2 regions of the Pyruvatibacter sp. HU-CL02332 genome follow, and region 2 is predicted to be linked to the other one. Evidence: predicted binding sites of a transcription regulator. Region 2 holds the regulator's gene; the other holds the start of a gene.
The links. Region 2 encodes LexA, which represses DNA repair genes until DNA is damaged. Its sites were predicted from a motif close to TGTTCNNNNTGTGTTCNG; they were not measured.

Region 1: recA (recombinase RecA) is a predicted target of LexA. The motif match lies at 2,530-2,547, and genes of this name have one in related genera.

Annotation. Positions count from the first base shown of each region.
Region 1 is NZ_BAABWK010000001.1:174,978-190,860, reverse strand. It holds gene ABXH05_RS00965 (aromatic ring-hydroxylating oxygenase subunit alpha) at 1-761, opposite strand, end outside; gene ABXH05_RS00960 (SDR family oxidoreductase) at 794-1,654, opposite strand; gene ABXH05_RS00955 (TetR/AcrR family transcriptional regulator) at 1,774-2,490, shown strand; gene recA (recombinase RecA) at 2,720-3,802, shown strand; gene alaS (alanine--tRNA ligase) at 4,019-6,700, shown strand; gene ABXH05_RS00940 (cyclic nucleotide-gated ion channel) at 6,709-7,944, shown strand; gene ABXH05_RS00935 (NADP-dependent isocitrate dehydrogenase) at 7,979-9,202, opposite strand; gene ABXH05_RS00930 (RNA methyltransferase) at 9,445-10,293, shown strand; gene ABXH05_RS00925 (MFS transporter) at 10,290-11,588, shown strand; gene rpsD (30S ribosomal protein S4) at 11,801-12,418, shown strand; gene ABXH05_RS00915 (zinc-dependent alcohol dehydrogenase) at 12,479-13,519, opposite strand; gene ABXH05_RS00910 (TetR/AcrR family transcriptional regulator) at 13,627-14,208, shown strand; gene ABXH05_RS00905 (P-loop nucleotide/nucleoside kinase family protein) at 14,237-14,785, opposite strand; gene grxD (Grx4 family monothiol glutaredoxin) at 14,907-15,254, opposite strand; gene ABXH05_RS00895 (BolA family protein) at 15,280-15,513, opposite strand; gene purL (phosphoribosylformylglycinamidine synthase subunit PurL) at 15,567-15,883, opposite strand, start outside.
Region 2 is NZ_BAABWK010000002.1:470,326-486,208, forward strand. It holds gene trpE (anthranilate synthase component I) at 1-225, shown strand, start outside; gene ABXH05_RS12995 (hypothetical protein) at 259-753, shown strand; gene ABXH05_RS13000 (divergent polysaccharide deacetylase family protein) at 757-1,743, opposite strand; gene ABXH05_RS13005 (anthranilate synthase component II) at 2,104-2,706, shown strand; gene trpD (anthranilate phosphoribosyltransferase) at 2,703-3,722, shown strand; gene trpC (indole-3-glycerol phosphate synthase TrpC) at 3,725-4,510, shown strand; gene ABXH05_RS13020 (GNAT family N-acetyltransferase) at 4,639-5,046, shown strand; gene moaC (cyclic pyranopterin monophosphate synthase MoaC) at 5,043-5,531, shown strand; gene lexA (transcriptional repressor LexA) at 5,769-6,482, shown strand; gene ABXH05_RS13035 (ComEC/Rec2 family competence protein) at 6,773-8,830, opposite strand; gene gltX (glutamate--tRNA ligase) at 9,224-10,657, shown strand; gene gltA (citrate synthase) at 10,819-12,117, shown strand; gene lpxB (lipid-A-disaccharide synthase) at 12,162-13,379, opposite strand; gene ABXH05_RS13055 (LpxI family protein) at 13,376-14,227, opposite strand; gene lpxA (acyl-ACP--UDP-N-acetylglucosamine O-acyltransferase) at 14,249-15,064, opposite strand; gene fabZ (3-hydroxyacyl-ACP dehydratase FabZ) at 15,064-15,603, opposite strand; gene lpxD (UDP-3-O-(3-hydroxymyristoyl)glucosamine N-acyltransferase) at 15,652-15,883, opposite strand, start outside.

The DNA.
Region 1 (15,883 bases), on a different contig from region 2:
GGGCCGCCTTCAAGGTCTGACGCTGCGGCGCCGTTATTGTCAGGCACGTTGCTTTCAGCCGCCGGGAAGACAGGGCCGAAGGTCGTCGCGTGGGTGGCGATGTGGTGGTAGGCCTCCATGAAGTTTTCGACCAGCACCTTCCAGTTCCAGTTGCTGGGGAAATCGAGGGTCTTCACCACCACCAGGTCGTCGAGGTTGAATTTTTCGAAGTACTTCGTGAAGCCTGCAACCTGCGGCGCGAAATGCTCTGCGTCCTCATCCAGATTGGCCATGATGAAACCGTTCCAGATTTCCGTGCGGATCTGCGGCAGGCGACAGCCTTTTTCGGTGGCGCTCATCTCGTCAAACCCGTCGGCACCGTTCATCAACGGGGTCCGGACGAGTTCACCCGCCGTGTCATAGCTCCAGGCATGATAGGGGCAGGTGAAGAGATTGCGGTGTCCGGCACCGTCCTCGGTTAGCGGTGCAGCGCGGTGGAGACACACGCGGGACATGGTGCGGATGGTGCCGTCCTTGCCGTGGACGACCATGACCGGCTGACCAAACAGATCAATCGAGATGTAGTCGCCGGGCTTGGCCACCTGATCCACACGTGCCAGTGGCAGCCAGCTTTTGCGCATGATGAGTGAGACTTCGCGCTCATAGATCTCCGGGTCCGTATAGGCAGCGGGGGGCAGGGTATAGGCCTGCGCCAGTGGTTGCCGCACGCGGGCGATTTCCTCGGCGGAGAGTGCGGGCATTCTGGTTTGCTGAATGGTCATGACGGTCTCCCTTTTTCGTAAGCTGTGTTTGTCTAAGCGGCTGGTGTGAGCCAGTCGGTCATGCCCAGCTCGGCCATGACGTAAGTGCGCCAGTCTTCATCGGACATGGATGCGCGGGCGGCCGCGACTTCCGGCGCAGACTGGCCGGGGTTCCAGCGCAGTTTTGGTTCCGTTGTTGTGGCAGCCTCCAGGACCATGTCGGCCACCAGTTGCGGATCTTCACCAGCGACTTCCCCTTCCGCCGTTGAGGCAACCACAGCATCATTGAAGCCGTCGTATGCGTTGCCGCGCTCGAAGAAGCTGGAAGCGTCCGTGTTGTGCATGCTCATGCCGGTGTTGAAGAAAGCTGGGCGGATGGTGCTGACGTGAATGCCGAAGCGGGCCACTTCCATGGCGAGTGACTCTGCCATGCCTTCCAATGCGAACTTGCTGGCGCAGTAGATGCTCTCGCCCGGTATGCCGGTGACGCCTGCCATGGAGGTGACGAAGAAAACGCGACCTGCACCCTGCTTGCGCATGGCGGGCAGGGCGGCGCGGGTCATGTCCACGGCTGAGAAGAAGTTGGTCTCCATGGTCTGGCGAATGTGGTCGTCGTGGAGCGTTTCCAGCGCCCCGAAGCTGCTCATGCCCACATTGTTGACCAGCACATCGAGGGACCCGGTGTTTGTGAGTGTCTGCTCGACGACGCGGCGATTTTGAGCCGGGTCCAGAACGTCATGCTCCATCACGTCGAGACGGACATTGTGATCGCGGGCCCACTGGGTCAGCGGGGCGCCGCGTTCCGCGTTGCGCATGGTGGCGACCACGTCAAAACCAGCCTTGGCGAGTGTTTTGGCGGTGATCTGGCCGAAGCCCGTTTCGCGAGAGCATCCGGTGATGAGTGCGGTTGGCATGATGTGTCTCCCCAGCCTGTGTTTCGCTGTGAGTAGCACTGGAGATTAGCTAGAGTCAATTAATATTGAACGGTTGATATAAAATAGACAAAGGCAGCGAACAGTCCTAAACAGGGTCCATGAGCGATACAGCCACTTCAGCGGCAACGTCGGCGCCCAAGCGCCGCCCTGTCGGACGTCCTCGCGGCGACGGGAAGCCGCATCTCACCCGCGATATGGTGCTGTCGGCGGCTGCCCGGTTGATGGCGATTCACGGATATGGCGGCACCAGCATCCGGATGATTGCCAAGGACCTCAAAGCGTCTCCGGCATCGCTGTTCCATCTGTTCGAGTCGAAGGCGGAATTGCTGAACGAGCTGATTGCTTTTGCAGCTGCCCCCTCGCTGGCCTTTTATGCCCAGGTCAACGAGCTCGACCTGCCGCCGGATGTGACGCTCTACAAGAGTGTGTTTGAGGAAACCCGGATGGTGGCGTCGTTTGATCGCGAGCAGGCAGGGCTGTTCTATCTGCCGGAGCTGCGCCAGCCGGAGTTTGCCACCGCCCAGCAGGTGCGCGCCGACATGGTGACGCATTTTCATTGGCTGATTATCGAAGGCTGCACGTTGGGTCTGATGGCCACGGCGCATCCCGCTCTGGCAGCGGAACAGGTATTTCAGCTCACGGAAACCAGCATCATGGCCGGTGAAAATGTGGCGGACCTGACGCCCGATGAGCAGGCATTGGCTGCTGCCGACCTGGCCCTGCACGGGCTTTTGGTGGATCCGGCTCGGCTGGAGAATATCCGCCAGCAGGCTGCGCAAATTGTGCTTACTATCGACCGTATCGCGGTGGAGTGATTCACCGGCACGCCGGATGCCAGTTTTGGCTCCACGGGCGAGAACATGCCGGGAACGAATGTTCCAAAACCGTAAGTAATTCAACGTTTTCTACTCGTTGCACCAAAATGCTTGCGAGTGAGAACAAACTGTGTACATTAACCCCATGAGTCAGGGAAATGCGGGTGGCCGCACTCCCTTTCCCCCGGCCAATATCAGGTTTGAGGGGCGCTGACAGAAGGGGTTCAAAATGGGCGAGAATGTAGTGAGTTTCAAAGACAAGAACGTGGACAAGTCGAAAGCGCTCGAAGCGGCCCTTGGCCAGATCGACCGCGCCTTTGGCAAGGGCTCCATCATGAAGCTTGGCAAGGATGGCCAGGTTGTTGAGATTGAAGCTGTGTCCACGGGCTCGCTCGGGCTCGACGTGGCGCTGGGTATTGGGGGCCTGCCGCGCGGACGCATCATCGAAATTTATGGTCCTGAATCATCGGGTAAAACCACGCTGGCGCTGCACACGGTTGCCGAAGCGCAAAAGAGCGGTGGCATCTGTGCTTTTGTGGATGCGGAACACGCGCTGGACCCATCCTATGCTCGCAAGCTGGGCGTTGATATTGACGAACTCCTGATTTCGCAGCCGGATGAAGGCGAGCAGGCCCTTGAGATTGCTGACACGCTGGTGCGCTCCGGTGCCATCGACGTGCTGGTGATTGACTCAGTGGCGGCCCTGACGCCGCGGGCTGAGCTTGAAGGCGATATGGGTGACATGCAGCCGGGCATGCAGGCGCGCTTGATGTCCAAGGCGCTGCGCAAGCTCACGGGCTCGATCTCCAAATCCAACACCATGGTCATCTTCATCAATCAGATTCGGATGAAGATCGGCGTGATGTTCGGCAATCCTGAAACCACCACCGGCGGCAACGCGCTCAAGTTCTATGCCTCTGTGCGCCTTGATATCCGCCGCATCGGTGCCATCAAGGATCGGGACGAAGTGGTGGGCAACCAGACCCGTGTGAAGGTGGTGAAAAACAAGGTCGCGCCGCCATTCCGGCAGGTGGAGTTCGACATCATGTATGGCCAGGGCATTTCCAAGACCGGCGAGTTGCTGGATCTGGGCGTCAAGGCGGACATCGTCGAGAAGTCCGGTTCCTGGTTCTCCTATGACAGCCAGCGCATTGGTCAGGGCCGTGAAAACGCCAAGAATTTCCTCAAGGAAAACCCTGATATTGCCGATGATATCGAGCGTCGGATCCGGGCGGATGCCGCCGGTGTCGTTGAGCTTGCGGGTGAGGAAAACGAGGCGGATGAGGACGACGCGACGGAAGAAGCCGTTTAGGCTTTTCGTCCACAGGCAGGCTATCTCGGCGATGACGAGGCCCTGCTGTCACAGATAGAAATATGGCTGATATCAGTCATGAAGGGCGCATGGTACTTCCATGCGCCCTTTGTCTGTATAAGGGCCTATATAAAGGGTGAGGGGCCCCGCGCGAATCTGCGGGTGTCCTTCTGTCTCCCTATCCGCAGCTAACGAATAAGAGTGCAGGTTCAGGCTATGACGAGCGTCAATGAAGTCCGCCAGACGTTTATCGATTTCTTCGATGGCAAAGGGCATACCCCCGTCGCATCGGCGCCACTGGTGCCGCGCAATGACCCCACACTGCTGTTCAACAATGCGGGCATGGTGCCGTTCAAGAACGTGTTTACCGGTGCTGAGAAACGCGACTATGTGCGCGCGGTCTCATCGCAAAAATGCGTGCGGGCGGGCGGCAAGCACAATGATCTGGACAATGTGGGCTACACGGCGCGCCACCACACCTTCTTTGAGATGCTCGGCAACTTCTCCTTTGGGGACTACTTCAAGGAAGAAGCGATTGCCTATGCCTGGGAACTGCTCACCACAGACTACGGCCTGCCCAAGGACAAGCTGACCGTCACCGTCTATCACGAAGACGAAGAGGCGCCGGTCCTGTGGAAGAAGATCGCAGGCCTGACAGACGACCGGATCATCAAGATCGCCACTGCGGACAATTACTGGTCCATGGGCGACACCGGCCCGTGCGGTCCGTGCTCTGAAATCTTCTTTGACCATGGCGAGAAGGTGCCCGGTGGTCCTCCCGGTTCGCCGGACGAAGACGGTGACCGGTTCATCGAAATCTGGAACCTGGTCTTCATGCAGTTCGACCAGCAGGCAGGCGGCGAGAAGGTCGCCCTGCCCAAGCCATCCATTGACACCGGCATGGGCCTCGAACGCATTGCGGCCGTGCTGCAGGGCAAGCACGACAATTACGACACGGACATGATGCGCGCGCTGATTGAAGCATCCGCTGACGCCTCAAGTGTTGCAGCAGATGGTGACCATGCGGTGAGCCATCGGGTGATTGCAGATCATCTGCGCGCCACAAGCTTCCTGATTGCTGACGGCGTGCTGCCGTCCAATGAAGGCCGGGGCTACGTGCTGCGCCGGATCATGCGCCGGGCCATGCGCCATGCGCACATCATTGGCGCAAAAGACCCGTTGATGCACAGGCTGGTGCCGGCACTTGTGACCCAGATGGGTCAGGCTTATCCGGAGCTGCAGCGTGCTCAGGCCCTGGTGACAGAAACTCTGAAGCTGGAAGAAGAGCGCTTCCGCGTCACCCTTGATCGCGGTCTCAAGTTGCTGGACGACGAAGTGGCACAGCTTGGCGACGCCAAGACGCTCGCCGGCGAAGCGGCCTTCAAGCTCTATGACACCTATGGTTTTCCCCTTGACCTCACCCAGGACGCCCTGCGGACCAAGGGCATTGAGGTGGATACGGACGGTTTTGATGCGGCCATGGCACGTCAGAAGGCGGAAGCGCGTGCGGCGTGGTCGGGCTCCGGTGATGCTGCGACGGAAGTCATCTGGCTGGAACTGCGTGACGAGCACGGCTCGACTGAGTTTCTTGGCTACGACACGGAAGTGGCAGAGGGCAAGATCGTTGCACTGCTCAAAGATGGTGAACTGGTCGATGCGCTTGGTGAAGGAGACGAAGGCTCCGTCATCGTCAACCAGACACCGTTCTATGCGGAGTCCGGTGGCCAGATGGGTGACACCGGCATCATGATTGGTGCTGAGGGTATTGAGTTTTGCGTGACGGATACCGCCAAGCGGGGCGGGGACCTGCATGTGCATGTGGGCAAGGTCGCCAAGGGTGGCCTGACCACAGGCGGCATTGTTGAACTTCGGGTTGATGGCGAGCGCCGCTCGCGGCTGCGGGCCAATCACTCGGCAACCCACCTGTTGCACGAAGCACTGCGCCGCGTGCTTGGCGATCATGTCACCCAGAAGGGCTCCATGGTGTCGCAGGACCGGCTGCGCTTTGACATTTCACACCCGCGGGCCATCACGGCAGAGGAACTCGCTGAAGTCGAAGTCATCGTCAATTCCGTGGTGCGCGACAACAGTGACGTCACCACGCGTTTGATGACACCGGACGAAGCAATCGAGGCCGGGGCGCTGGCGTTGTTCGGCGAAAAATACGGCGATGAAGTCCGTGTGCTGAGCATGGGGCATTCCGGACCACAGGACCGGGCAGGCTTTTTCTCGACAGAGCTTTGCGGCGGCACCCATGTGCGCCGTCTGGGCGACATTGCCCTGATCAAGATTCTTTCCGAGAGCGCAGTCTCCTCAGGTGTGCGCCGCATTGAAGCGCTTACTGGTGAGACAGCACGCCAGCACATGGCATCACAGGAAGCCAAGGCGAAGGCAGCAGCTGACGCCCTCAAGACCAGCATTGATGACTTGCCTGGCCGCGTTGCGCAGCTGGTGGATGAGCGCAAGAAGCTGGAACGTGAGCTGTCCGAAGCCCGTAAGCAGGCAGCTCTTGCCAGTGCTGGTGGCGGCGGCGGCGCTGCAGCTCCTGCCGTTCAGGAAATTGCGGGCATCAAGGTCATGGCGCGTCGTCTGGATGGCGTTCCAGCAAAGGAACTGCGGGGCCTTGTCGATGACGGCAAGAAGGAAATCGGGTCCGGTGTCGTGGCTGTTGTGGCCATCGCCGACGGCAAGGCAGCTGTTGCCGTTGGGGTGACGGATGATCTGACGAGCAAGCTCAGCGCGGTTGATCTGGTGCGGGCAGGGTCTGCTGCGCTTGGAGGCAAGGGCGGCGGTGGCCGACCTGACATGGCGCAGGCTGGTGGGCCTGATGTGGACAAGGCAGATGAAGCGCTTGCCGCCATCACCTCGCAGGTGGCTGAGCCTGCAAGCGCTGCGTGAGGTGAGGCGTGCCGCAGGCTGGAACCGTTCCTGATCCGCGACCTGCCCGTAAGGGCCTTAAGGCACGGCTCTATCATGTTCTTGAAGCTGGCAAGACCAGCGACCGGGCCAGTCTGATCTTTGATGTGTCGATGACCATCCTGATCATCGCCAATGTGGTGGCCTTCTCGCTTGAAACTGTCGCGGGCATTGCCGCGCAATATGGCGACCTGCTTGAAGCCTTCAATATTGCGTCGGTCGCTATATTCACCATCGAATATCTGGTGCGTATCTGGGTGTGCACAGAGCACGGGCCATACCGGCGGCTGCACGGTCTGACCGCGCGCGTGCGCTTCGTCCGGACGCCAATGATGGTTGTGGACTTTCTCGCCATCGCACCGTTTTACCTTGCATTCTTTCTGGCGATTGATCTGCGGGTGTTGCGGGTCTTTCGACTGTTGCGCTTCTTCAAGCTGGCTCGCTATTCACCGGCGCTGTCCTCGCTTAGCCGGGTGCTGTGGCAGGAGCGGCGAGCGCTGGGTGCGGCCATGATTGTGATGAGCGGAGCGCTGCTTGTCTCTTCAACGCTGCTCTACTTCATTGAGCGTCATGAACAGCCCGAAGCCTTCGGCAGTGTGCCGGCCGCCATGTGGTGGTCCATGGCGACATTGACGACGGTTGGCTATGGCGATGTGGTGCCTATAACGGCGGCGGGTCGGCTTGTTGGTGCGCTGGTCATGCTGTTTGGCCTTGGCATGTTTGCCTTGCCCATCGGTATCATTGCCACCGGCTTCTCCCAGGAGATTCACCGTCGGGAATTTGCCATCACCTGGGGCATGGTGGCGCGCGTACCCCTGTTCTCGGAACTCGAGGCCGAGCAGATTTTTGCCATCATGGGCAGGCTTGAAGCTGTGTCACTGCCACGCGGGTCCCACATCGCCCACGCCGGGGATCCAGCGGACGCCATGTATTTTATCGTCAGTGGTGAAGTGCTGGTGGAGCGCCATCCCGAAGAGTCGATCTATCTGCGCGAAGGGGACTTCTTCGGCGAGATGGCGCTGCTGCGCAATTCCACCCGGCAGCATGAGCTGACGGTTTCAGCTGACTGCGATCTGTTGAAGCTGGCGTCCGACGATTTCACGATGCTGGCACGACGCCATCCGGAAATTCGCGAGGCCGTGCTGAAGGTCGCCCGCGAGCGCGCAGGCGATGCGACTGCCTTTACAGAAGACGAAGAAATCGAAGAGGCCCTCAGGAACGATTGAGCGGCCTGCCGGGCGGCAAACGCCGAAGCGCCTCCTAGGAGGCCTTCGACATCGCTTTTTCCAGGTTATCAGAGACCTTGTCGAGGAAGGCCTCGGTTGAGAGCCACTTCTGCTCCGCACCCACCAGCAGGGCCAGGTCCTTGGTCATGGAGCCGCCTTCAACCGTGGACACACATGTCTTCTCAAGGGTCTTGGCAAATTTGGCCAAGGCGTCGTTGTTGTCGAGCTCGGCGCGGAAGGAGAGACCACGGGTCCACGCAAAGATGGACGCGATGGAGTTGGTCGAGGTCTCCTTGCCGTCCTGCCACAGGCGGTAGTGGCGGGTGACGGTGCCGTGCGCTGCTTCAGATTCACAGATCTTCCCGTCCGGCGTCAGCAGCACGGAAGTCATAAGGCCGAGTGAGCCAAAGCCCTGGGCGACGGAGTCAGACTGCACATCGCCATCGTAGTTCTTGCAGGCCCAGATGAACTTGCCCGACCACTTCATGGATGACGCCACCATGTCGTCAATCAAGCGGTGTTCATAGGTGATGCCGAGCTTGTCGTATTCCGCCTTGAACTCTTCCTCATAGACCTTCTGGAACAGGTCTTTGAAGCGGCCGTCATAGGCCTTCATGATGGTGTTCTTTGTGGAGAGGTAGACAGGCCATTTGCGCTGGATGCCGTAGTTCAGGCAGGCGCGGGCGAAGTCGATGATGGAGGCGTCGAGGTTGTACATGCCCATGGCGATGCCGGGGCCCTCGAAATTGAAGATTTCAAATTCCTTGGAATCTGAACCGTCTTCGGCTTCCCATTTCATGGTCAGCTTGCCGGCGCCGGGCACCAGAAAGTCCGTTGCGCGATACTGGTCACCAAAAGCGTGACGACCGATGACGATGGGGTCTGTCCAGCCCGGCACGAGGCGAGGCACGTTTTTGCAGATAATTGGTTCACGGAACACTGTGCCGCCGAGGATGTTGCGGATGGTGCCGTTGGGCGAGCGCCACATCTTCTTGAGGCCGAATTCCTCAACGCGGGCTTCGTCCGGGGTAATGGTGGCGCATTTGACGCCGACGCCGTGCTTCTTGATGGCTTCAGCCGCGTCGATCGTGACCTGATCGTCGGTCTTGTCGCGGTACTCCATGCCCAGGTCGTAATATTCAAGGTCGAGGTCGAGATAGGGGTGGACCAGCTTGTCCTTGATGAGTTGCCAGATGATCCGGGTCATCTCGTCCCCATCAAGTTCTACAACGGGGTTATCCACCTTGATTTTCGACATGTAATCCTCTGACCCGGTCTGTATGTGTTGCCTTTAGTGATTCCGGGAGAATGGAACCACACGGACATCGCGCATATATGACGCTGCGCTGAAAGTGGGAGGCGCGAGGCCAAAGCGAGGCCGCGCCATATGTGGGGTGCCGACGGCGCAAAGTTGGCGTCGGCTGGTGTTTTCGTATAGCACCCCATCGTTAACGATTAAAGCAGCGGCGGCTGCGTGGTTGATGGAAATAGCAGTATTTCATGGCTGGAACGGACCGGACGAAGCAACAAACTGTCGTGGAAGCACATTCGGGCCCGGCTGTGATTCTTGTTGCACCGCAACTAGGCGAGAATGTCGGCACGGCTGCCCGGGCCATGTTGAATTTCGGCCTGACTGATTTGCGCCTCGTGCGGCCCCGCGATGGCTGGCCCAATGCCTATGCGGTCAAGGCATCTTCGGGGGCGTTTGACCAGATCAAGACCGTCCGGCTGTTTGACCGGACAGAGGACGCCATCGCCGACCTCGATCGGGTTTATGCGACGACAGCCCGTCGCCGCGACCTCATCAAGCCGACCGTGACGCCTCAGACTGCGATGGCGGAAGCGCGTGGCATTGAGGAGAGCGGCGCCCGGGTGGGTGTTCTGTTCGGCGGCGAGCGGTCCGGCCTCAACAATGATGATGTGACGTTGGCGCATTCGATTTTGACGGTGCCGGTCAATCCATCCTTTGCCTCGATCAACCTGGCGCAGGCTGTGCTGCTGCTGGGCTATGAGTACTTTCGGCAGACGCAGGAGGCAGAGCCCCGCATTGAGGCGACGCAGGATCAGGAGATGGCGCCCACAGGCGAAATTGTCGGGTTCTTCGAGCAGCTGGAGCGTGAGCTTGATACGCACAACTTCCTCTACCCGCCGGAAAAGCGTCCGGCCATGGTGCGCAATATCCGCAACCTGTTTCAGCGCGCCAACCTGACCTTGCAAGAGGTGCGCACCCTGCGTGGCATCGTTACAGCGCTGGTGCGGCCGCCGCGCGAGCGGGTGCCCTATAAGGAGCGGCCCAATAAAGGCAAAGCAGGCAAAGCTGAGCGCACGAAGAGTGATGATGCCTCTTGAGTGACCCGCGCGCCGACAGTGAAACCGACAGTTCAACGAGTACCGAAGCGCCTCAGATACTGAGTGCAGCCTTCTGGCGCAGTCCGCTGGCAATCCTTTTTCTGGCGCTGGTCACGGTCGGCATTTCCCGGTCAATGCTGTTTGCGGTTCTGCCGCCCATCGCGCGTGAGCTTGGGTTCACGGAAGTACTCGTCGGGCTAATGTTTGCGGCGGCAGCGGGCATGTTCGCCATTACCTCGCCCCTATGGGGACGGTTGTCGGACCGGGTGGGGCGGGTGCGTGTCATTGCCCTGGGGCTTACAGGCTTTGGTGTGTTCATGATGCTGTTCACGCTAGCCGTCGCGACGGGGCTCGCGGTCGCTCTGCCACTATGGGCGATCTTCCTGTTGATGTTCGTGCCGCGTGTGGCCTCCGCGGCGGCGTCTGCCGGAGTGTTTCCCGCAGCACAGGCCTATGTGGCGGACACCACGTCTGCGCGAGACCGCACGTCCGGCACGTCCATGGTCGCGGCTGCCATGGGCTTTGGTCTCATCTCCGGGCCGGGCATCGCGGGGCTCATGTCGGCGTATGAGTTGCTGGCACCGATGTACCTGGCGGCGGCTCTCGGCATCATCGGCGGTATCATGGCGTGGCGTCTGCTGCCCGAGCCGCCGCGCACCCAGGCGCAGAAGGATACACCGCGGCCAAAGCTCCAGCTTCGCGACAGACGCATCATCGCCATGATGCCCATCTCTATGGCGATCTCGATGATGGTGGCCGTCACCCAACAGACCTCCGCCTTCTACTTTCAGGACATTCTGGGACTGGACGCTGCAGGCACCGCGCGGGCGACCGGTGCTGCGCTGATGATGATGGCCGGGGCGACTTTGTTTGTGCAGACAGCCATCGTCCAGCGCTTCCGGCTGGCGCCGCCGGTTTTGATCTATGGCGGGCTTGTGCTGGCGGTTGCGGCCTACACTATCCTCACCATGGCGGCGTCGTTCTGGATGCTCACCACAGGCCTTGTCATGGTCGGCATTGCTTTCGGTATGGCCAACCCGGGCATCTCGGCTGCCATCTCGCTGTCAGTGACCCCGAACGAGCAGGGGAGTGCGGCTGGCCTCAATGCCTCCATGAGCGCCACGGGCTTCATGATCGGCAGTCTTGTCGGCCCCGGCGGCTACACGCTGTCGCCGGATCTGCCGCATTATTTTGGTCTTGTGGCCCTCACGATCATTCTTGCCGGGGCACTTTTTGTGCGCTTTCCCAATCCCAACAAGATGCCGCCGATTGATCCGTCCGACACTCCGGCGTGACGGGCCAAAAATCCCAGCGTGGCCGGGCACTTGCGGGGTGTTTTAAGCGTTTGACACAAAGGGGCGCGTGGCTATACTCCGGCGCCATCAAGCGGGCTCAACCGGAATCGGTCGGGCCCGCCTTTAATTTCCGGCAGTTTTCGGCGCTTTTTCCCTCATATTTCGGGGGTGCGACGGGCAACCGGCAACACCTAGCAACCTAGAGGCTGCACATGACCAAGCGCACAAGCGCCAAATACAAGATCGACCGCCGGATGGGTGAAAACATCTGGGGTCGTGCCAAGAGCCCGTTCAACACCCGTTCCTATGGTCCGGGCGAGCATGGCCAGCGCCGCAAGTCCAAGGTTTCTGACTTTGGTATCCAGCTGCGCGCCAAGCAGAAGCTCAAGGGCTATTACGGCGACGTCACCGAAAAGCAGTTCCGCGCGACTTACGAAGAAGCTGTGCGTTTGCGTGGTGACACCAGCGAAAACATGATCGGCCTGCTCGAGCGTCGTCTGGATGCGGTTGTGTATCGCGCCAAGTTCGTGCCGACCGTTTTTGCGGCCCGTCAGTTCGTCAATCACGGCCACATCAAGGTCAACGGCAAGCGGGTGAACATCCCCAGCTACCGCGTCAAGGAAGGCGACGTGATTGAAGTCCGCGAAAAGTCAAAGCAGCTTCCGCTGGTGCTTGAAGCCGTTGGCTCGCCCGAGCGTGATCTGCCGGACTATCTGGACGTTGACCACAACAAGATGACCGCAACCTATGTGCGTATCCCTCAGCTGATGGATGTGCCTTACCCGGTCACAATGGAACCAAACCTGGTGGTGGAATTTTATTCCCGCTAATCCGGTTTCATACCAAAGATCAAAAGGGCCGCTCATTCGAGCGGCCCTTTTTCGTTTCAGCTAGTCGGCGCGGGAAATGATAAGCTTGGTGAAAGGCTCGATCAGAGCATCAGCTGCGTCCTCCCAGGAGACGACGTTTGACGTGACGGGCGTTGGGTCAAACGCGCCGGACTGAATGAGGGCCATGGGCTCCTCAAGGATGGACTGGGTGTGGACCCAACCGGTGTGCAGCGAAATCGAGTTCCGATACATGTGGAACATCGGCACCGGCACGTCGCCGCCAATGTAGACAGCAGCGCTGGCGGAGGTGCAGACACCGGCCCGACCGGTCATGCGGAGCAGTTCAGGCACGGTCTGAGCCCGACCACTGGCATCTACCGTGATGTCAAAGCGCTGCTTGATGCCATCCAGCCATGTATCGGTGAGTTCCCAGACTTCGGCTCCATAGCTTTCAGCAATGGCCAGGCGGGTCTTGTCAAAGTCCGCGAACACTACGCGGCTAGCTCCCAATGCCTTGGCAAAGCGGACGGCGAAAAGACCTATGGATCCCGGCGCCATGCCGCCGCACACCAAAACATCTGCTCCGGGGCGCTCCATGATGTGGGGCGCGATGGTGCGGTAGCCATCGGGGATATTGTCGCCCAGACCTGAGGCCTTGAGCGGGTCCATGCCCGCGGGCAGGGCGGTGAGCATGGCGTCTGCCCAGGGGACCGGCACCACGTCCTGCAAAAAGCCACCCCATTCAGGGGCAGTAGGGGCCCAGCCATAGGCGGCTTCGCGGGGCACGGAAATGCACTGGGCTGTATGGCCCCGGCCGCAATGGGTGCAATGCCCGCAAGCGATCTTCCACGGCATGATGACCCGGTCGCCGGGTTTGAGGTGGGTTACATCCGGGCCAGTCTCGAGGACTTCGCCTACGCCTTCATGGCCCAAAGGCACGGGACCCTTCAGGGGCACGGCTCCTTGAATAACCGCACCATCCATATCGCAGGTGGATACGACAAGCGGTCTGACGAGGGCACCATCCGCGCCGGGCAGGGAGGGAGTGGGCACATCGCGCCATTGCACGTCGCGGGTGCCCATGTAGTTGAGTTGCTGCATCTGGTCTCTTTCTCAAATTGATTTAGACCAGTCTATATAATTTTGATCCTGTGCTATGAGGTTTTCACGCAAAACGGTTTGCGGAACCAGAAAACAAGGCCAGAGACATGCCCCGGGCAGCAGAACATAAACAGGCATTGATCCACGCAGCGGCGCGACTGTTCCGGCGGCGCGGCTATGGGGCCAGCGGGCTCAATGACATTCTGGCGGCATCCGGTGCCCCCAAGGGGTCGCTCTATCACTATTTTCCGCAAGGCAAGGAACAACTGGCGGAAACCACGGTGAAGGCCGGGGGCATCATGGTGGGGCAGACGTTGGAAGAGCTTGGGGCGTCCACCAAGGACAGCCCGGCCTATCTGCGCGGCTTTGCGCGTCTGTTGATCGGCTGGCTGGAAAACTCTCGCTACGAAGAAGGCTGCCCGATCTCCACCGTGTTGCTGGAGATGGCGGGGGAAAGCGACAAGATACGAGCGCAAGGTCATGCGGCTTATGATAGGTGGCGCCAGGTGACCGGGGATAAATTTTTGGCCGATGGTCTGTCGCGCAAGGATGCGACAGCCCTTGCCACACACACCCTCGCGGCGTTTGAGGGCGCCATGATGATTGCACGGGTCGAGAAGAAAGACGTGGCAATCAAGACCGCAGCCTCCCTGTTGTCTGCTCAGGTAAAGGCGATGACGCCGGCGTAGTCGGCTGACTGGCCCAACCTGTGCGAATTCAGGAGGCTGTTGAGCCCAGGTGTCTTTCAACCTGCTTCATGACGTCATCGATACTGACAGGCGACGTTGTGTCGATGCGTATCAAGGGACCAACACCCAGTGGCAGGCCTTTTGCCCAGGCGGACATTCTTGCGTTGATCTCGTCCCCGGTCTGGAAGCCATCGCCATGCCCTTTGTGCCTTGAGCGTGTGGCAAAGCGCCTTGCTGCTTCTTCGGGCGGGCAATCGCAAAAGACCTCAACAACCTTTTGAAATGTGTCCTTCAGCCACTCTGTGGGTGTTCCCGAAGATCCGTCTGTGCCCGGTGGGCGCCAGTGGGAAATCAGCACGGCTGAATCAAGATTTCTAGCGACGTCCTGAAAATCATGGTCGCTTTGCCGACTGAGCTTTTGTCTCCAGGCGAGGTCGCCAACACCCTGGTCGTCAAAAAGTTGTTCGAGGAAGTCGTCCTTGTCCAGGAAATCAAATCCCAGAGACTGCGCAAGCTGTTTGCCCAGTGTGGTTTTTCCGCTGGCGGGTAACCCGCTTATGACCAGTGCTTGCTTCAATGTGCCAGGCCGGTTTGCGCTTCAGACGCTGACCTTAGTGCCGCGCGCCGAGTCTTGAAACAACAACGCCGCGATCAAGTCGCGGCGTTGTTCTCGTGTGCTGTGGGGCAGGGAAATCAGCCTAGGCGTCAGCCTGCGCTTCCATGGCGATGCCCTTGCCGGCGAAGTAGTCGCGCAGCTCGCCTTCTTCAAACATCTCGCGGAGGATGTCGCAGCCGCCGACGAACTCGCCCTTGACGTAGAGCTGGGGAATGGTCGGCCAGTTTGAGAACTGCTTGATGCCTTCGCGCACGTCGTCGTCTTCCAGCACATTCATCGACGAGAATTTCACGCCGAGATAGCTGAGAATTTGCACGACGGTGGACGAGAAGCCGCATTGCGGGAACACAGGCGTGCCCTTCATGAACAGCATCACGTCGTCGGACTTGATGGCGGCGTCGATTTTGTCGAATGCGGGAATGTCGCTCATGGTGGTGTCCTTCACGTTCCTAAGCCTATTTCGGCGCTGATGTCTGCAACGCCAGAGCATGCAGTTCGCCGCCCATGCGGCCCTGCAGCGCGTCGTAAACCATCTTGTGCTGCTGCACGCGGGTGAGGCCGGCAAAGGCCGGTGTCTTGACGACGGCGGAGTAGTGGTCTCCGTCGCCTGCCAGATCCTCAATCACGACTTCAGCGTCAGGCAATGCCTCGCGGATCAGTTTTTCGATCTCTGCTGCGGCCATGGCCATGGGTTACGCTCCTAAACTCTTAGTTTCTTTGCGGTTTTCCCGCTTTATGAAGCCTAATGGGTAGCATCCATATAGGTCGGGAACCAGCCCTCGTGGGCCTCGCGCAATGTCTCGACAGATATGGGGTCACACCCCTGCGCCGTCAATTGGGTGCCACCCGCCTTGCCCAGATGGCGGGCCGTCACGCCAGCTTTGCCAGCGGCCTTCAGCGCCTGCTGAACCAGGTTGGCGGGCAGGGCAATGATGTAGCGGGACTGATCCTCACCAAAGAGAGCCGCATGAGCCTCGATGCCGTCGGGCAGCGTTACGTCCGCACCCACATTGCTGGAGACGCAGAGTTCCGCCAGCGCCACATAGAGGCCGCCATCTG
Region 2 (15,883 bases):
GGCTGCGTTGGTTACTTCTCAGCCGGTGGCGACATGGACACGTGCATCGTGCTGCGCACCGGTGTCGTCAAGGACAACACGCTCTATGTGCAGGCTGGCGGCGGTGTCGTTGCAGACAGCGACCCAGAAGCCGAGCGCATGGAAAGCGTGAACAAGGCCAAGGCACTTTTCAAAGCTGCGGAAGAAGCGATCCGCTACGCGAGCAGCGTCGGGCGTGGGCAGTAACCAACGCTCGGCCTGGGTAGGGAAAATTGTATTGTGCTGATCCAAGTAGAAGTCAGCGGCGACTATGAGCCAGCTGGCATCAAACCGTCTGTTGCTCAAATCTATATGGACCAACAAGGCGTCAATGATTTATGCGAACAGTTGGATGCTTTGGAACTGCCTGGCGACCATACTCACAATTTCTCAGATGATTGGGGCGGCAGCGAGTTGTCGCTCGGGCCAAAGCACAACCCAAATGCACATTATGGCCACCACCTCGAGCTAATTTTCTTTGGGGTTGGGCACATAAATGCTGAGGTCGAAGTACCTGGAGATGGCCGCCCGCCTGGCATAGTTGAAATTCATGTGAACGCACGCGGAAGAGATGAACTTATCAGAGCGTTGCTCTCGCTTTTGCCTCACAAGAAGTGCGTAGCCTACGCAACAAAGTCCTTTGAAAAAATCGCAGATGGAGTTTTGGACGGCAAACATCAAAGCCGGGATGGAATGACCCCCCTTACCTATTTGGAGTTTTGCCTGATCCCCTAGTCTCTACTGCGCCATCGCAAGCTGTGAGCGCCTGCCTTCCATTTCGATGGCCTCACGGATGGTCACGAGCCGCAGGCCCTTCGCTTCAAGCCCCTTCACCCAGACGTCGAGTATTTCAAGGGAGGTCGAATGCGGGTGCGCAATGGCGACAGCGATGCCACGCGTGCGGGCCTGGCGTTCCAGTTCATCAAGCTGCGCCAGTAAAAAGTCTTCTCCCTCGCCGTGATCCAGAAACACATCACGAGCAATGAAGGGCACATCGTATGTCGCGGCAGCTGCACGTGCCTTGCTGTTTCTCGTGGTGATTGAATCGACGAATACCAGGCCACGTTCCGCGGCGCCGCGCATGACTTCATCCATCACCCGCCGGTCAGCCGTTGCGCGGCTGCCCATGTGATTGTTGATACCAGCAAGCGGTGCGGCTTCTGCAAGGTCGGCAATCTGCTTGTCCAGTTTGGCACGCAACTGCCGATCGCTATCCTGTGTCATTAGGGCGTCTGGGCCTGGATTGGCCTGGCCCCGAGGCTCCATAGGCACGTGGAGAAAAATCTCATGCCCCTTTGCGGCCGCCGCCTGCGCCAATGGGCGTGAAACCGGCCCGTAGGGCAGGAAGCTGAGCGTGACCTCGGTGGGGAGACGCAGCGCATGCGCTGAACGATCCGGTACAACCCCCAGATCGTCGATCATCAACGCAATGGCAGGGCGATTGTCGCGTGTCAGACCCGGATCGATCGCAGCTGTTGTAAGCGGCACAAGGCCTGTCTTACCGGATGCCACTACCAGCGGCGGGATTTCGGCTGGAAGCATAATCTGAGAAAAGACCATCCTTGGCGGCGCATCCTTCAACGCGCGCTTCCCGGCTGCAATCTGGACCGGAGCACCAGATACGCTGCCAACAGCGACCACGTAGTCGCCAGGTAAATCTTGAGGCGTCATCCAGGACGTGACATCCACGCGCGGCGCATAAAACGACACCGCGAGCAGCGTCATGCCCAATAGCATTCCCGTTGCAAAGGCCATGGGCGCGCGCAGCTTTGCTGGTACGCTGAATGCGTGCCGGAAGCGGTCGCTAATTGGTTTTGCCTGCGCCACCTGCGCTCCTGCCCGATTTACGGCACATTATGCGCCTTAACCACTTATTAACACTATATGTTGTGGCGGTAAACGCGCTGATTGGCCAAAAACCGCAGAAAGCTGGGGATATGTATCTCCTCTCTAGTTTCCATGCGGAAAAGCGCGGCAGAGGTGCAGCGTCAGAGGACCGGTTTTCTTGCCTAATTGGCTGGATGGCCCCTATATGTCGCGCACATGTTTTTCGCGGGCTTTCACTCTTTTCAGGACACTTAGGTGATGCTGCTACTCATCGATAACTACGACAGCTTTACCTATAACCTCGTGCACTTCCTTGGAGAGCTTGGTGCGGACGTCCAGGTAGTCCGCAATGACAAGATCACCGCCGACGAGGCGCTGGCCATGAAGCCGGAGGCGATCGTTCTGTCACCAGGCCCGTGCGACCCGGACAAGGCGGGCATCTGCCTGGAACTCACTGAAAAAGCCGCCGGCAAGGTGCCCCTGATGGGCGTGTGCCTTGGGCACCAGACTATCGGCCAGGTCTTTGGCGGTAAGGTCGTGCGTGCACCAACACTGATGCATGGCAAGATGAGCAAGGTGCATCACACCGGCAAAGGTCTGTTCAAGGGCCTGAATGATGATTTTGACGCAACGCGCTATCACTCATTACTCGTAGATCGTGACACCCTGCCGGATGAGCTTGAAATCACTGCAGAAACCGATGACGGCATCATCATGGGTGTGCAGCACAAGACCCAACCAGTCCATGGTGTGCAGTTCCATCCAGAGAGCATCGCATCGGAACACGGGCACGCCCTTTTGAAAAATTTTCTCGATATTGCTGCGCATTTCAATGAGGCGCGGGAAACGGAACCAGCATGAGCGACTTCAAAACCATTCTGGCCCATGTGGGTGCGGGCAATGCGCTGGACGCCGCCCACGCTAAGTCGGCCTTCGAATTCATCATGTCCGGCGAAGCATCACCGGCGCAGATTGCTGCCTTCCTGATGGCGCTGCGCGTGCGTGGTGAAACAGTGGATGAGATCACCGGTGCGGCTGGCGTCATGCGTGAAATGGCGCTGCATGTGCCCGCGCCGGCAGATGCCATTGATACCTGCGGCACCGGCGGCGACGCTTCAGGCACCTACAACATTTCCACCGCTGTTGCCTTTGTGGCTGCAGGCGCAGGCGTCAAGGTGGCCAAGCACGGCAACAAGGCCCTGACGTCCAAGTCCGGCTCAGCGGATGTCTTGCGTGCACTTGGCGTCAAGCTGGAGCTTGGCCCGGATGCCATTGCGCGGTGCATTGAGACCGCTGGCCTAGGCTTTATGTTTGCTCCGCAGCATCACGCCGCGATGAAACATGTGGGCCCAGTCCGAACGGAACTGGGTACGAGAACTATTTTCAATCTGCTTGGCCCCCTCTCAAACCCAGCGGGCACCAAACGGCAACTCGTCGGCGTGTTTGCGCGCGAATGGTGTGAACCTTTGGCACATGTGCTGCAGAACCTTGGAGCCACTCACGCGATCATCGCCCATGGATCTGACGGTCTGGATGAACTCACAACAACCGGTGTCAGCTATGTCAGCGAATTGTCTGACGGCGTGGTGCGCAATTATGAAGTGACGCCGGAAGATGTTGGCCTGACACGTGCTGACCCCAAGGCGCTTGTCGGCGGAGACGAGAGCGAGAATGCCGAAGCCCTGCGTGCTCTTCTGGACGGCCAGTCCGGTGCCTATCGTGACATTGTTGTTCTCAATGCTGCCGCAGCACTCAAGGTTGCAGGCAAAGCTGAGACACTTCAGGTGGGTGCCAAACAGGCCGAAGCAGCCATTGATGACGGCAAAGCAAAGGCTGCGCTTGATGCACTTATCGCATCGAGCAATCAGGCAGAGTGAAAATGGACATCCTTTCCCAGATTGCGGCGTACAAGCGCGAGGAAATTGCTGCTGCCAAGCAAGCGATACCAATGGCTGAACTCGAGAAGCAGGCGGCAGACGCCCCAGCAGTGCGCCCGTTCGCCAAAGCGCTTGAGACCGCGCAGTCATCAGGCTACGGGCTGATTGCCGAAATCAAAAAAGCAAGCCCGTCAAAAGGCCTCATCCGTGCTGACTTTGATCCGCCCGCCCATGCCAAGGCATACGAAGACGGAGGCGCAACGTGCCTGTCCGTTCTCACGGATGCTCCGTCCTTTCAAGGCAAGCCGGACTATCTGGTTGCCGCGCGCAACGCCTGTTCCCTGCCGGTATTGCGTAAGGACTTTATGTTTGAGCCTTACCAGGTAGCTGAAGCCCGCGCGATGGGGGCTGACTGCATCCTCATCATCATGGCTTGCACGACGGATGCCGAGGCCGCAGACCTTGCCGCTGCAGCGCGCGACCATGGTATGGACGCCCTGGTTGAGGTGCATGACGCCGATGAACTTGCCCGCGGGCTCAAGCTCGACTGCCGGATGATTGGCATCAACAACCGCAATCTGCGGACGTTTGAGACGACGCTGGCGACAACAGAAGAACTGGCACCGAAAGTCACAGGTGACAGGTTTGTTGTGGGTGAAAGCGGCATTGCAAACCACAACGATGTCTTGCGTCTTGCCAAGGCCAATGTGCGCACCTATCTCGTCGGCGAAAGTCTGATGCGGCAGGCTGACGTGGCCGCCGCAACTCGTTCGCTTTTGAAAGGATAAGATCCATAGCTCACAAGCCCCTCCCAGAAGGTTACGCCATTCGTCAGGCCCATATAGCCGAAGCGCCTCAACTGCCGGAGATTGAAGACCGTGCAGGAGTACTCTTTCTAGAGTCGAACCACCCTGAGGTGAATGGGCACGAGGCAGGCTCTCCCCAATTGTTCCGTGCACATATCAATCAGAATCTCTGTTTCTTGATGGTCGATGCCGCCGATACACCCATTGGGTTTGCAACATGCGGTGTTCTGGACAGGGCGTTGCACTTGTATGAGTTGGCAATGGTACCTGAACACGGCGGCAGGGGATTGGGCAAAGCACTGATTGAGACAGTCTGCGCTGAAGCTAAGTCGCGCGGACTTGATGCTGTCACTCTTTCGACTTTCACAGACGTTGCATGGAATGGACCATTCTACGAGCGGGTTGGCTTCCGCACTCTTGATGATGACGAGCTATCGCCTGGCCTGCATCTGGTAAAGAACCATGAGGCCGACATAGGCCTCACTCATCGCTGCATCATGCGTCGGGAAATCAAATGACCAAGGATGCCCTTACCCATCTGGATGACCAGGGCAACGCAGCCATGGTGGATGTATCCGGCAAGGCCGTCACAGCACGTGAAGCTGTAGCCGGCAGCCGTATCACTATGTCAGCAGAAGCATTTGAAGCTTTGACAAGCGGTACGTCTCCAAAGGGTGACGTTATGGCGGCCGCCCGCATTGCCGGCATTATGGCCGCAAAAAAGACCAGTGACCTTATTCCGCTGTGTCACCCGCTGCCTCTGTCAAAAGTCGCTGTCACGCTGGAAACACGGCCGGATGAGCTAGCCGTTGATGTGACAGCAACAGCCCGCACAAGCGGACAAACCGGCGTCGAAATGGAAGCGCTCACGGCGGCAACGGTGGCAAGTCTGACGCTCTATGACATGCTCAAGGCCGTGGATAAGGCCATGACCATTGGCAATGTCCGGCTGCTAAAAAAGTCTGGCGGAAAGTCCGGAACCTTTGAGCGTGTTGAGGACTGACGCGACCTAAGCCCCACCATCTGCCCTTTTTGCGCTTGACGGAAATTGAGAACCAAAATAGAACATTTGAACCGTTTCGGTTTTGTTCTGATTTGATTTGATTCTGGAACGAAACCGCAACTTGGATGCGCTGGCATGCGGGCCGGCGCGCTGTATACAGATTGTGTGGCTGAACCTTCTCTTTTCGGAAGGTGCATGCTCCGCAATCACGCAAGAATTGCGGGAAGGGGTTCAGTCATGCTGACGCGCAAACAGCACGAGCTTTTGACATTCATACATGAGCGGATTCGCGAGACAGGTGTTTCGCCTTCTTTTGATGAAATGAAGGAAGCGCTGGATCTGAGGTCCAAATCCGGTATCCATCGCCTTATTACCGCGCTGGAGGAACGAGGTTTCATCCGGCGGATGCCGCACCGAGCCCGCGCCCTGGAGGTTGTAAAACTTCCTGAGTCAGCTGCTCCGCAATCAACACCTGCCAAGCGCGGATTCTCGCCGAGCGTCATCCAAGGCAGCCTGTCTGAGCCAGCACCGCTTCCAGACAATCACCATTCAGTGCCAGAAGGTGGGGATGCGCTCACCCTTCCGCTTGTTGGACGAATTGCGGCTGGTACACCTATTGAGGCGCTTCAGGACGACTCCAACCATGTGGGTGTTCCTGCAAGCTTGCTGGGCTCCGGCGAGCATTACGCTCTGGAGGTCAAGGGTGACTCGATGATCGATGCGGGTATTTTTGATGGCGACATTGTTGTCATTCAACGCGCAGACACCGCCAGCTCGGGTGAAATTGTGGTGGCGCTGGTTGATCAGCACGAAGCAACGCTCAAACGCCTGCGCCGCAAGGGCGATACCATTGCCCTTGAAGCCGCTAACCCGGCCTATGAGACACGGATTTTTCCGTCAGACCGAGTAAAGGTTCAGGGCAAACTCGTTGGCCTGATGCGCAGGTACTAATCCCCTGCTCACTTCTAGATGTGTTTCAGCGCGGTCTCGATTCCTTGCAGACGGCGCTCAAGCTTGTCGATTGATTTTGCGCGGGCTGACAGATCGCTCAGATGTGCTTCAATCCGCAGCAGAACCTCAGTCATATCCTTCACCGGATCACCACTTGAAGGCCGAATTGGCTGGGGTGTCCTGCGTTTGAATGGATTAAGTGATGGCATTGATCCCTCCGAACATCCTTGTGTTCCTGCCTACTCACACAATCCAAGTCTATTCAGGCGGATTTGTGTCAGCCTAAATCCTCAAGGCCTGCAACGGGTCCAGGGACGGATGCCAGACACATCACACGCAGTTACGATGCGAACCCCCATCGGCATGTGCGCATCAGCGTAAAGCGCATGTGAACCGCGCCTCTGCAATGCACTCCTGTCGATTATGACCGGCACACGACAAGCCACAGGTGCATATGTGTCGGTCACAATGACCTTTGCCTCGCCACAGTCTTCGATCAGGCCACGCCAGGTTCGGGGCACAGAAATCAATCCAATGTCGGAATGTCGGGCAATACACCCGTCCGCATCACAGACGAATAGGCTCGCGGCCGCCAGTTTTTGAGATCGCAGATCAGCATCGCGCCTCAGCCAGGTCTCAGCGGAAAATCCAGCACGTCGGGATGCGCTCAGGGCTAGCTGCTTGTTCATATCTCGGACCGCGACAAGTTCCGCGTCTCGATCTACCAGAACGTCCGGGTACGGATTTGTCATCGCCAACGCAATTCCCAAAATTGGCCCAAGCATCCCAACCCACCGCAGTGACGTTGCCCACAGGGCCATCCACAATCCGCCGGCTATCAGCAGGGCCAAGGACGCATCCGGCATTGCGGGAACCGCCGTAATCGCGCCAGGCCAACTGGCAACTGTGTCGGCAACCATAGTGATAAGCGAGATGCCCTGCCCGGCCGCCCAAAGAGGAATGGCCTCCAGGCCGAATGGCATTGCAACAAAGGCCAAAAGTGCCGCTGGCATAACGACAAAACCAACGATAGGCATCGCTGCGAGGTTGGCCACAAGACCAAAATCAACAACCCTATTGAAGTGGAATGCGGCAAACGGTGCGGTGGCCAATGACGCAACAATCGACGTCAATGCAATACCGCCCAGATACAGCACACCCTTCGCTACCACACCGCGTTCCGCCATCGTGCTGCTCCACCGACTGAGCCAGGGGCGTGACGCCTCGTAGAAGGCGACCAGAGCAATGGCCGCTGAAAATGACATCTGGAAGCTGGCCTCCATGACTGCTTCCGGTGTCAGTACCATTACGATCATTGCGGCCAGGGCGACGTTGCGCATGGTGATAGCTGGGCGGTCCAACATCACCGCAACAAAGATCAACGTGAACATGACGAAGGCACGTTGTGTTGCGACGGACCCGCCGGAGACAAGCAGATACCCAAAACCACCAATGAGCGCCGCTGCAGCCGCCCATTTTTTGATGGGCATCCTCAATGCCAAGGGCGGCAAGAGGGCCAACAGCCCGCGAACGCCCCAAAAGATGGCCCCCGCAAACAGCGCCATATGCAGTCCAGAAATGGCAAGAAGATGCGCCAGACCTGTATCCCGCAGGTCCTGCAGCACATTTTCGGGAATACCTCCCCTGTCGCCTGTCATCAATGCTGCAGCTATGGCGCCCTGGGGGGGCGGAAGCGCGGCGACAATCCGGTCTGTCAGAGCATCACGCAGCCTGCTGACGCAGAACCGCAGGCAAGTGGTCCATGTGTTCGGCGCAGGTGCGACGCGGGCGAGCGGAGATATGGCGTAACCCACGGCTCCAAGCTGGCGAAAATAGGCCTGCCGCCCAAAGTCAAAAGCACTCGGTGCTGCTGGACCCGGCGGCGGCATTAGTCCAGCACGCACTGACACCACATCACCAGGCTGGACCCTGTCCATCTGTGTCCTAACATTGATGCGGATTCGAGCTGGCATGCCCTCCTTCAACTGGCGGCCGAGGTGCGTTGGCGCAATGACCACCCGAGTTCCACCTTCCGCCCGGTTGGTCTTTTCCAACAAGATGCCCTCAATGGATATTGCCCTGATCGCCCTATCCAACACCGGTGCATCAACTCGCGCAGCGCGCCAGTCCGCAGTCACAAATCCAGCCATTAGTGCTGCAACCGCACACAGAACCATCCTTGGCGCCAATGACTGGCGAACGAGTGGCAGTGCGCCCAACGCAGTTCCCAAAAAGAGGGGTGCGACCCAGGCAACAGGCTCGGATGACCGGGCAAAATAGAGGACCACCCCAGCACCGAAAAACACGGGGACCCAGAGCGTCAGACGGTCCTGCTCCTGCGCAGCCATCTTCACAATTTGCCGCCAGCGAACACGAACGACTGACCGCAGATGCACCGTCCGCGGAACCCAGCCCTCATATCTTCTTGTTTCTAAAGTGATTTTGTCCCCTCAGCGCGCCACGCCTGCTATCAAAAGGGGTATTTTGCACCAAAAAGTCGTGTTTGGTTGTTGTTCAATATTGGGTGCACTGCAACGTATCGCGCCGAGCGCCGATATGTTAAAAACCGCCTGGCTTTTGGGCCTTGGACGCAGCGTATCTGCGACGATCTCAAGAGTTTCACCCACGCCCCCAAGCGGATGCGGGACCTGCCATGACGTCGGCGGGTCATTTGTTGCAGGCCTTGAGGCCAATAAGGCTACGCACGCACCCGGGTGGACAGGACAGACAAAGGACGATTGATGCCGGCTGGCGCCTCTACATCCCCAGGCAGCAAAACGGTTCGCACCCGATTTGCCCCCTCACCCACCGGTTTTCTGCATATTGGTGGCGCACGCACTGCGTTGTTCAGCTGGCTGTTTGCCCGCCATCATGGCGGCCAATTTCTGTTGCGGATCGAAGATACAGACCGTGCCCGCTCAACGGATGAAGCTGTCGAAGCCATTTTTGAAGGTATGCGGTGGCTTGGTCTGGAATGGGACGAGGACGTCGTCTTCCAGTATGCCCAGCGCAATCGCCATGCGGAGGTTGCCCATCAACTTCTGGCAGATGGCAAAGCCTACAAATGCTACGCGTCGAAGGAAGAGCTGGCCGAAATGCGGGAGACCGCAAAGGCTGAAGGAAAGCCACAAGGCTACGATGGCCGCTGGCGAGACCGCGATCCCTCAGAGGCACCTGAGGGCGTTGATCCAGTCATTCGCATCAAGATGCCACGCGATGGTGAAACTGTTATCCGTGATCATGTCCAGGGCGATGTGACCATTCCAAACGCCGTGTTGGATGATTATATCCTGCTTCGCTCAGACGGATCTCCGACATACATGCTCTCAGTGGTCGTTGATGATCACGACATGAACATCACTCATGTGATCCGTGGAGATGACCACCTCACCAATGCTGCGCGTCAGATCAACCTGATGACAGCGCTGGGCTGGGATGTTCCTGAGTACGCCCACGTGCCGATGATCCATGGCGCCGATGGCGCCAAACTTTCCAAACGGCACGGCGCAATGGGTGCCGAAGAATATCGAGATATGGGTTACCTGCCTGAAGCCATGCGAAACTACCTTGCGCGGCTTGGCTGGAGCCATGGCGACGATGAAGTGTTTTCAACAGACCAGGCCATTGAGTGGTTTGGCCTTGATGCAATCGGCAAATCGCCTGCCAAGTTTGACTTTGTGAAACTCGCAAACCTCAACGGCATTCATATGCGTGAAGCAAATGACACGCGTCTCGCAGACGAAACACTGCGCATGATGACGGAAGTCAAAGGCTGGCAGGTGACCGATGACACGCGTGATGCATTGATCGCGGCAATGCCAGGCCTGAAAGAACGCGCAAAGACAATTGACGATCTTGCAGAAAGCGCACGTTTCCTTATCGAGACGCGGCCGCTTGCTATAACCGACAAGGCGGCGAAACTGCTGGACGATGCTGGCCGTGGCGTGCTTACGGGTATTGCGCCAAAGCTCGAAGCACTGCCTTCATGGACACTGGATGGCCTGGAAGCAGCGGTTCGTGATTTTGCCGACGAAAAAGAACTCAAGCTTGGAAAAGTTGCGCAGCCTTTGCGCGCTGCTTTGACTGGGACAACGACATCGCCTGGCATATTTGATGTGCTGGCCGTACTGGGCAAAGACGAATGTCTTGCCCGCATTAAGGATCAGGCTGCCTAAGTGAGAAGAGGCGGCCAACACAACGAAGACCGCGCAAAAGCAAAAAGACATATGCGCGGACTTTTGCACTAACCCGGGTGATTTTCCGGCGTGCCGGCACTACCGGCGCTGGAAATCAGCCGACATAACAACGGGGCTTTAGAGCTATGAATGAGTACGGAATGAAGGGTGGTCCCAAAGCCACCGCCAAGATCGATGTGGAAGGCAACGGCTATGACCTCCCGGTCTATGCCGGTTCCGAAGGACCAGATGTCGTGGACATCTCCAAGTTCTACGGACAGAGCGGCCGTTTCACCTATGACCCTGGCTTCACCTCAACGGCGAGCTGCGAAAGCAAGATCACATTCATCGATGGGGAAAAGGGCATTCTGCTTCACCGCGGTTACCCGATTGGCCAACTCGCTGAAAAAGGTGACTTCATCGAAACATGCTACTTGCTTCTGGAAGGTGACCTCCCAACGGAAAGCCAGTATCAGGAATTCGAGAAGGCCATCACCTATCACACGATGGTTCATGAGCAGCTGAACTACCTCTATCGTGGTTTCCGCCGTGATGCTCACCCTATGGCCATCATGACCGGTGTTGTTGGCGCATTGTCCGCGTTCTATCACGACTCTACGGACATCAACGATCCAGAACAGCGGATGATTGCCAGCCGTCGCCTGATCGCCAAGATGCCTACACTTGCGGCAATGGCGTTCAAGTACTCAATGGGTCAGCCATTCGTGTATCCAAGAAATGACCTCTCATATGCTGAAAACTTCCTGCATATGTGCTTCGCGGTTCCCGCTGAAGAATACAAAGTTGACCCGGTCCTGGCACGCGCCATGGATCGCATCTTTATTCTGCATGCTGACCATGAGCAGAACGCATCGACCTCAACCGTCCGCCTTGCGGGTTCATCCGGGGCCAACCCATTTGCATGCATTGCAGCTGGTATTGCTTGCCTCTGGGGCCCGAGCCACGGCGGTGCCAATGAAGCAGCTCTAGAGATGCTCATGGAAATCGGCAGCGTTGACCGTATTCCGGAATATGTTCAGAAGGCCAAGGACAAGAACGATCCGTTCCGTCTGATGGGCTTTGGTCACCGCGTGTACAAAAACTACGATCCACGTGCGACCGTGATGCAGCAAACGTGTCATGAAGTTCTGCAGACACTGGGCATCAAGGACGATCCGCTCCTGAACGTTGCAATGGAGCTTGAGAAGATCGCACTTGAGGATGAGTACTTCGTGGAGAAGAAGCTCTATCCGAACATTGATTTCTACTCAGGTATCACACTGCGTGCACTGGGCTTCCCGACAGACATGTTTACTGTTCTCTTTGCTCTGGCCCGTACCGTTGGCTGGATCGCCCAGTGGAAGGAAATGATTGAGGACCCAAGCCAGCGCATTGGCCGTCCCCGTCAGCTCTACACCGGCTATCCGACCCGTGAGTACACCGATCGCGGCAGCCGTTAGGCTCTATTGCTTGTTACAATCTGACGCCGGGTCGTTCACTGCCACTACATTGGCAGATGAGCGGCCCGGCGTTCTTGTTCAGGAAGGCCAATCGAGAGCACGACTTCGGCGGCACGGTCCGCAGGCTTCAACCCACCATCATCGCCAAGACGCATGCGCATCTCGCTAAGGGCAGCGATCATATCTTCCCTTTCTGGTGTGTCCTTCATCAGTGGCGCGAGTGCACGGGCCAGTGTCTCAGGTTCGCATTCTTCCTGCAGATACTCCGGAATGACTTTCCGGCCCAGAACCAGATTGGCAAGCACGATGCTCTCGACTTTCGCTAATCGGCGGATAATGAAGGCAGCAATCCGCTCAATCCTGTAGCCAATGACTGTCGGCACCCGTGCGAGGCCCAGCTCAAGGGAAACGGTGCCTGAGGCGGCCAAAGCAGCATCAGCAGCATCAAAGGCCGCAAATTTTTCCCCCTGATCTTCAACCAGAATGAGCGGTAGGCTTTCGCCGGCCAGCTTTTCGCGCACCAGGGCAGAAACATTGGGAACCGTTGGCAGGACAACCACCAAATCCGGCATCTCACGGCGTAGCCGTCGGGCCGTCTCAAGGAAGATGGCAATCAGCCCCTTCACTTCGTTTGGACGACTGCCAGGCAATAGAGCGAGGACTGGTGCATCTTTGGCAATATTGTGCCGCGTTCTAAAAGCTTCACCGCCACCTAGCTGCACACGCTCCAGCACCGGATGACCTACGAACGTGCATGGAAGCGTTGACTTCTCGGCGTAGAAAGCTGGCTCAAACGGCAATAGCGCCAGCACATGATTGAGGTATGTCGCCATTTTGGCTGCACGCCCCTGACGCCACGCCCAAACCTGTGGAGACACGTAGTTGACGATGGGGATATGCGGGGCCTGCTTTGCAATGCTCTTGGCAACCCGATGGGTGAAGTCAGGTGAGTCTATGATAACCACCACGTGAGGGTCAGCTGCGACAGCATTACGCGCTGTCTCTGCGACCCTCCGTAGGATGAGCGGAATGCGGGGAACAACCTCCCGCAGCCCCATGACGGCTATCTCCGACATGTCTACAAGACTGTCGAGCCCTTCGGCAGTCATACGGTCGCCACCAATGCCAAGAAACTCGATCGGCACGGAGGACGAACTGCGAAGGCTGCTCATCAACTCTGCGCCGAGAATATCTCCCGATGGCTCGCCGGCGATGAGCATCACGCGCAATGGCTTTGACTGAACCTGAGGGAGGTGGCTCATTCAGGTTGGCCAACGGTTGTCTTTGAAAAGGCGTAGACAAACATTCCCATTTCATCTGCGAGCCTTGCGACTTCGCTGCGGTCAAAGACGATCGCGCCACCGGCTTCGATTGCAATTCCCGCAAGCCCTGATGCCGCTGCAAGTTCCACAGTTTTTGTTCCCATCATTGGTAAGTCGACACGGCGGTCCTGAGATGGTTTTGGCAGCTTAACAAGAACACCGCGGCGTTTTTCCGGCGTGCCGCGAACAGTGGTGGGCAGTTCCCCGGTCCTGCGGAGCATTTCGTCAGTGCCTTCGGCTGCTTCAACAGCCAGCACCAGCCCATCGCACGCGATGGCGCCCTGCCCCACATCAAGGTTATCCAATGCATGGACAACCTGCTTACCAAGCTCAATATCCTTTAAAGCTGTTTCGCCTGGCGATATGGCCCCGATGGCACCCTCAGGCGCAACCAGGTCGCCAAGCACATCTTCTGCACCGACTACAGCAAAACCCTGCTCTTCCATCCAACGGACGAAGAATGACAGCAAAGCATCATCACCCTTGCGCGCTGCATTCAGCACCCGCGGCAGAAGTTTGGTGCCCGTCCAGTCGAGTTTCAGTTTGGAGAAGTCCGGTCTTTTGACCGGGCCGATAATGCACACATCTTCACACTCGGCCTTCTTCAGCAGATCCAAAGCATTGCCAATCGCGCCCAGGCGAGACCATCCATGGTCATAGGTCTCGATGTCCGGACGCGCTTCCCCCTCGATGCCAATGACATAGAGCGGCCGCCCCATTGCGGTGCAAGCCTCGGCCAGCTTCAAGGGAACCGGTCCAGAGCCGGCGATAATACCAAGTTTGCGCATCGTCAGATCCCGCCGCCTGACCTACTCGTCGACGTTGGAGTGGCCATTGCCATCTGAACGTGGCGTCACAAGTTTGCGCTTAGTGTCAGCACGAATGAATTCCACGATGTCCATTACGGATTCATTATCCCCAAATTCATCGGCCACGTCGGCAACGCGCTCCTGCAATGTCCCCTCTTCAGCAAAGAGAAGTCGGTAGGCGCGCCGCAAAGTATGAATCTGGTCCCGCGAAAAACCGCGACGTTTCAGCCCAACAATGTTGAGACCCTTTAGAACAGCGCGGTTTCCGAGCACTGATCCGTATGGAATAACGTCCTTTTCAACGCCGGACATCCCGCCAACAATGGCATGTTTGCCAATGCGTACAAACTGATGCGCTGCCGTCAGCCCAGACATGAAGGCAAAATCACCGACATTGCAGTGCCCGCCTATCGTGGCATTGTTGGCAAAAATAACATTGTCCCCGACTTGGCAGTCATGAGCCACGTGCGAGCCTGCCATGAACAGGCCGCCGTCACCAATTCGCGTAAATCCGCCGCCAAGCTGTGTGCCGGGATTGATCGTCACACCTTCACGTATGACGTTGTTCTTCCCGATAATCAGCTCAGTTTTTTCACCAAGGAACTTCTTGTCCTGCGGTGGATTTCCAATTGAGGCGAACGGAAAAATGTGCGTGCCGCCTCCAATGGTTGTCCAGCCGTCAACAACCACATGGCTATGCAGAACAGCGCCGTCACCAAGAACGGCATTCTTGCCGACTACACTGTAGGGACCAATTTCGACATCACTGCCAAGTTGGGCACCGTCCGCCACAACAGCGGTCGGATGGATGGCCATTAGGCATCTCCCGTAGGTTTGGCTTGGGCTTTCGCGATCTTTGGCGGCTGCGTTCCCTGACTTGCATCACGGTCTGCAATCATTGCACTGAATTCAGCTTCAGCTACCAGAGTATCGCCAACCATGGCCTTGCCGGAATACTTCCAGACAGGGCCTCTAGAGCGGATCATGGATACGTGCAGTTCTAGAACATCACCCGGCACGACCGGCTTGCGGAAGCGTGCTCCATCGATGGTCATGAAGTAAACGGTCTTTGTGTCGGCAACAGCGCCCATGTTGTTCATGACAACGGCACCTGCGGTCTGAGCCATTGCCTCAACGATCAGGACGCCCGGCATCACCGGCATATCAGGAAAGTGTCCTTGAAAATGCGGCTCGTTGATCGTGACGTTCTTGATACCTACAGCAGATTTATCTCCATCGATATCTATGATCCGATCGATCAACAACATGGGGTAGCGATGCGGGAGCAATTGCATGACCCGCATGATATCCGCGACCTGCATGTCGCCTGTTGGTGTTGGTGTCTCTTCAGCCATTTCTTATCTCGCAGAATCGCTAATTGTCGTACCTGCCCGTTACCGGACCTAAGTTGTTTTTTTCTTCTTCTTGCGTTTGGCAAGAATTGCCACCGCCGCTAGTTCACGCCGCCACTGTGACATGGGTCGAGCAGGTGCCCCACCGTATTGCTGGCCACCTTCAAGGTCACTTGGAACGCCGGTGCGCGCCGCCAACATGGCTCCATCGCCAATTTCTAGGTGCCCCGCAATTCCCACTTGCCCCCCGGCAACGACATAGTTGCCAAGCTTTGCAGATCCC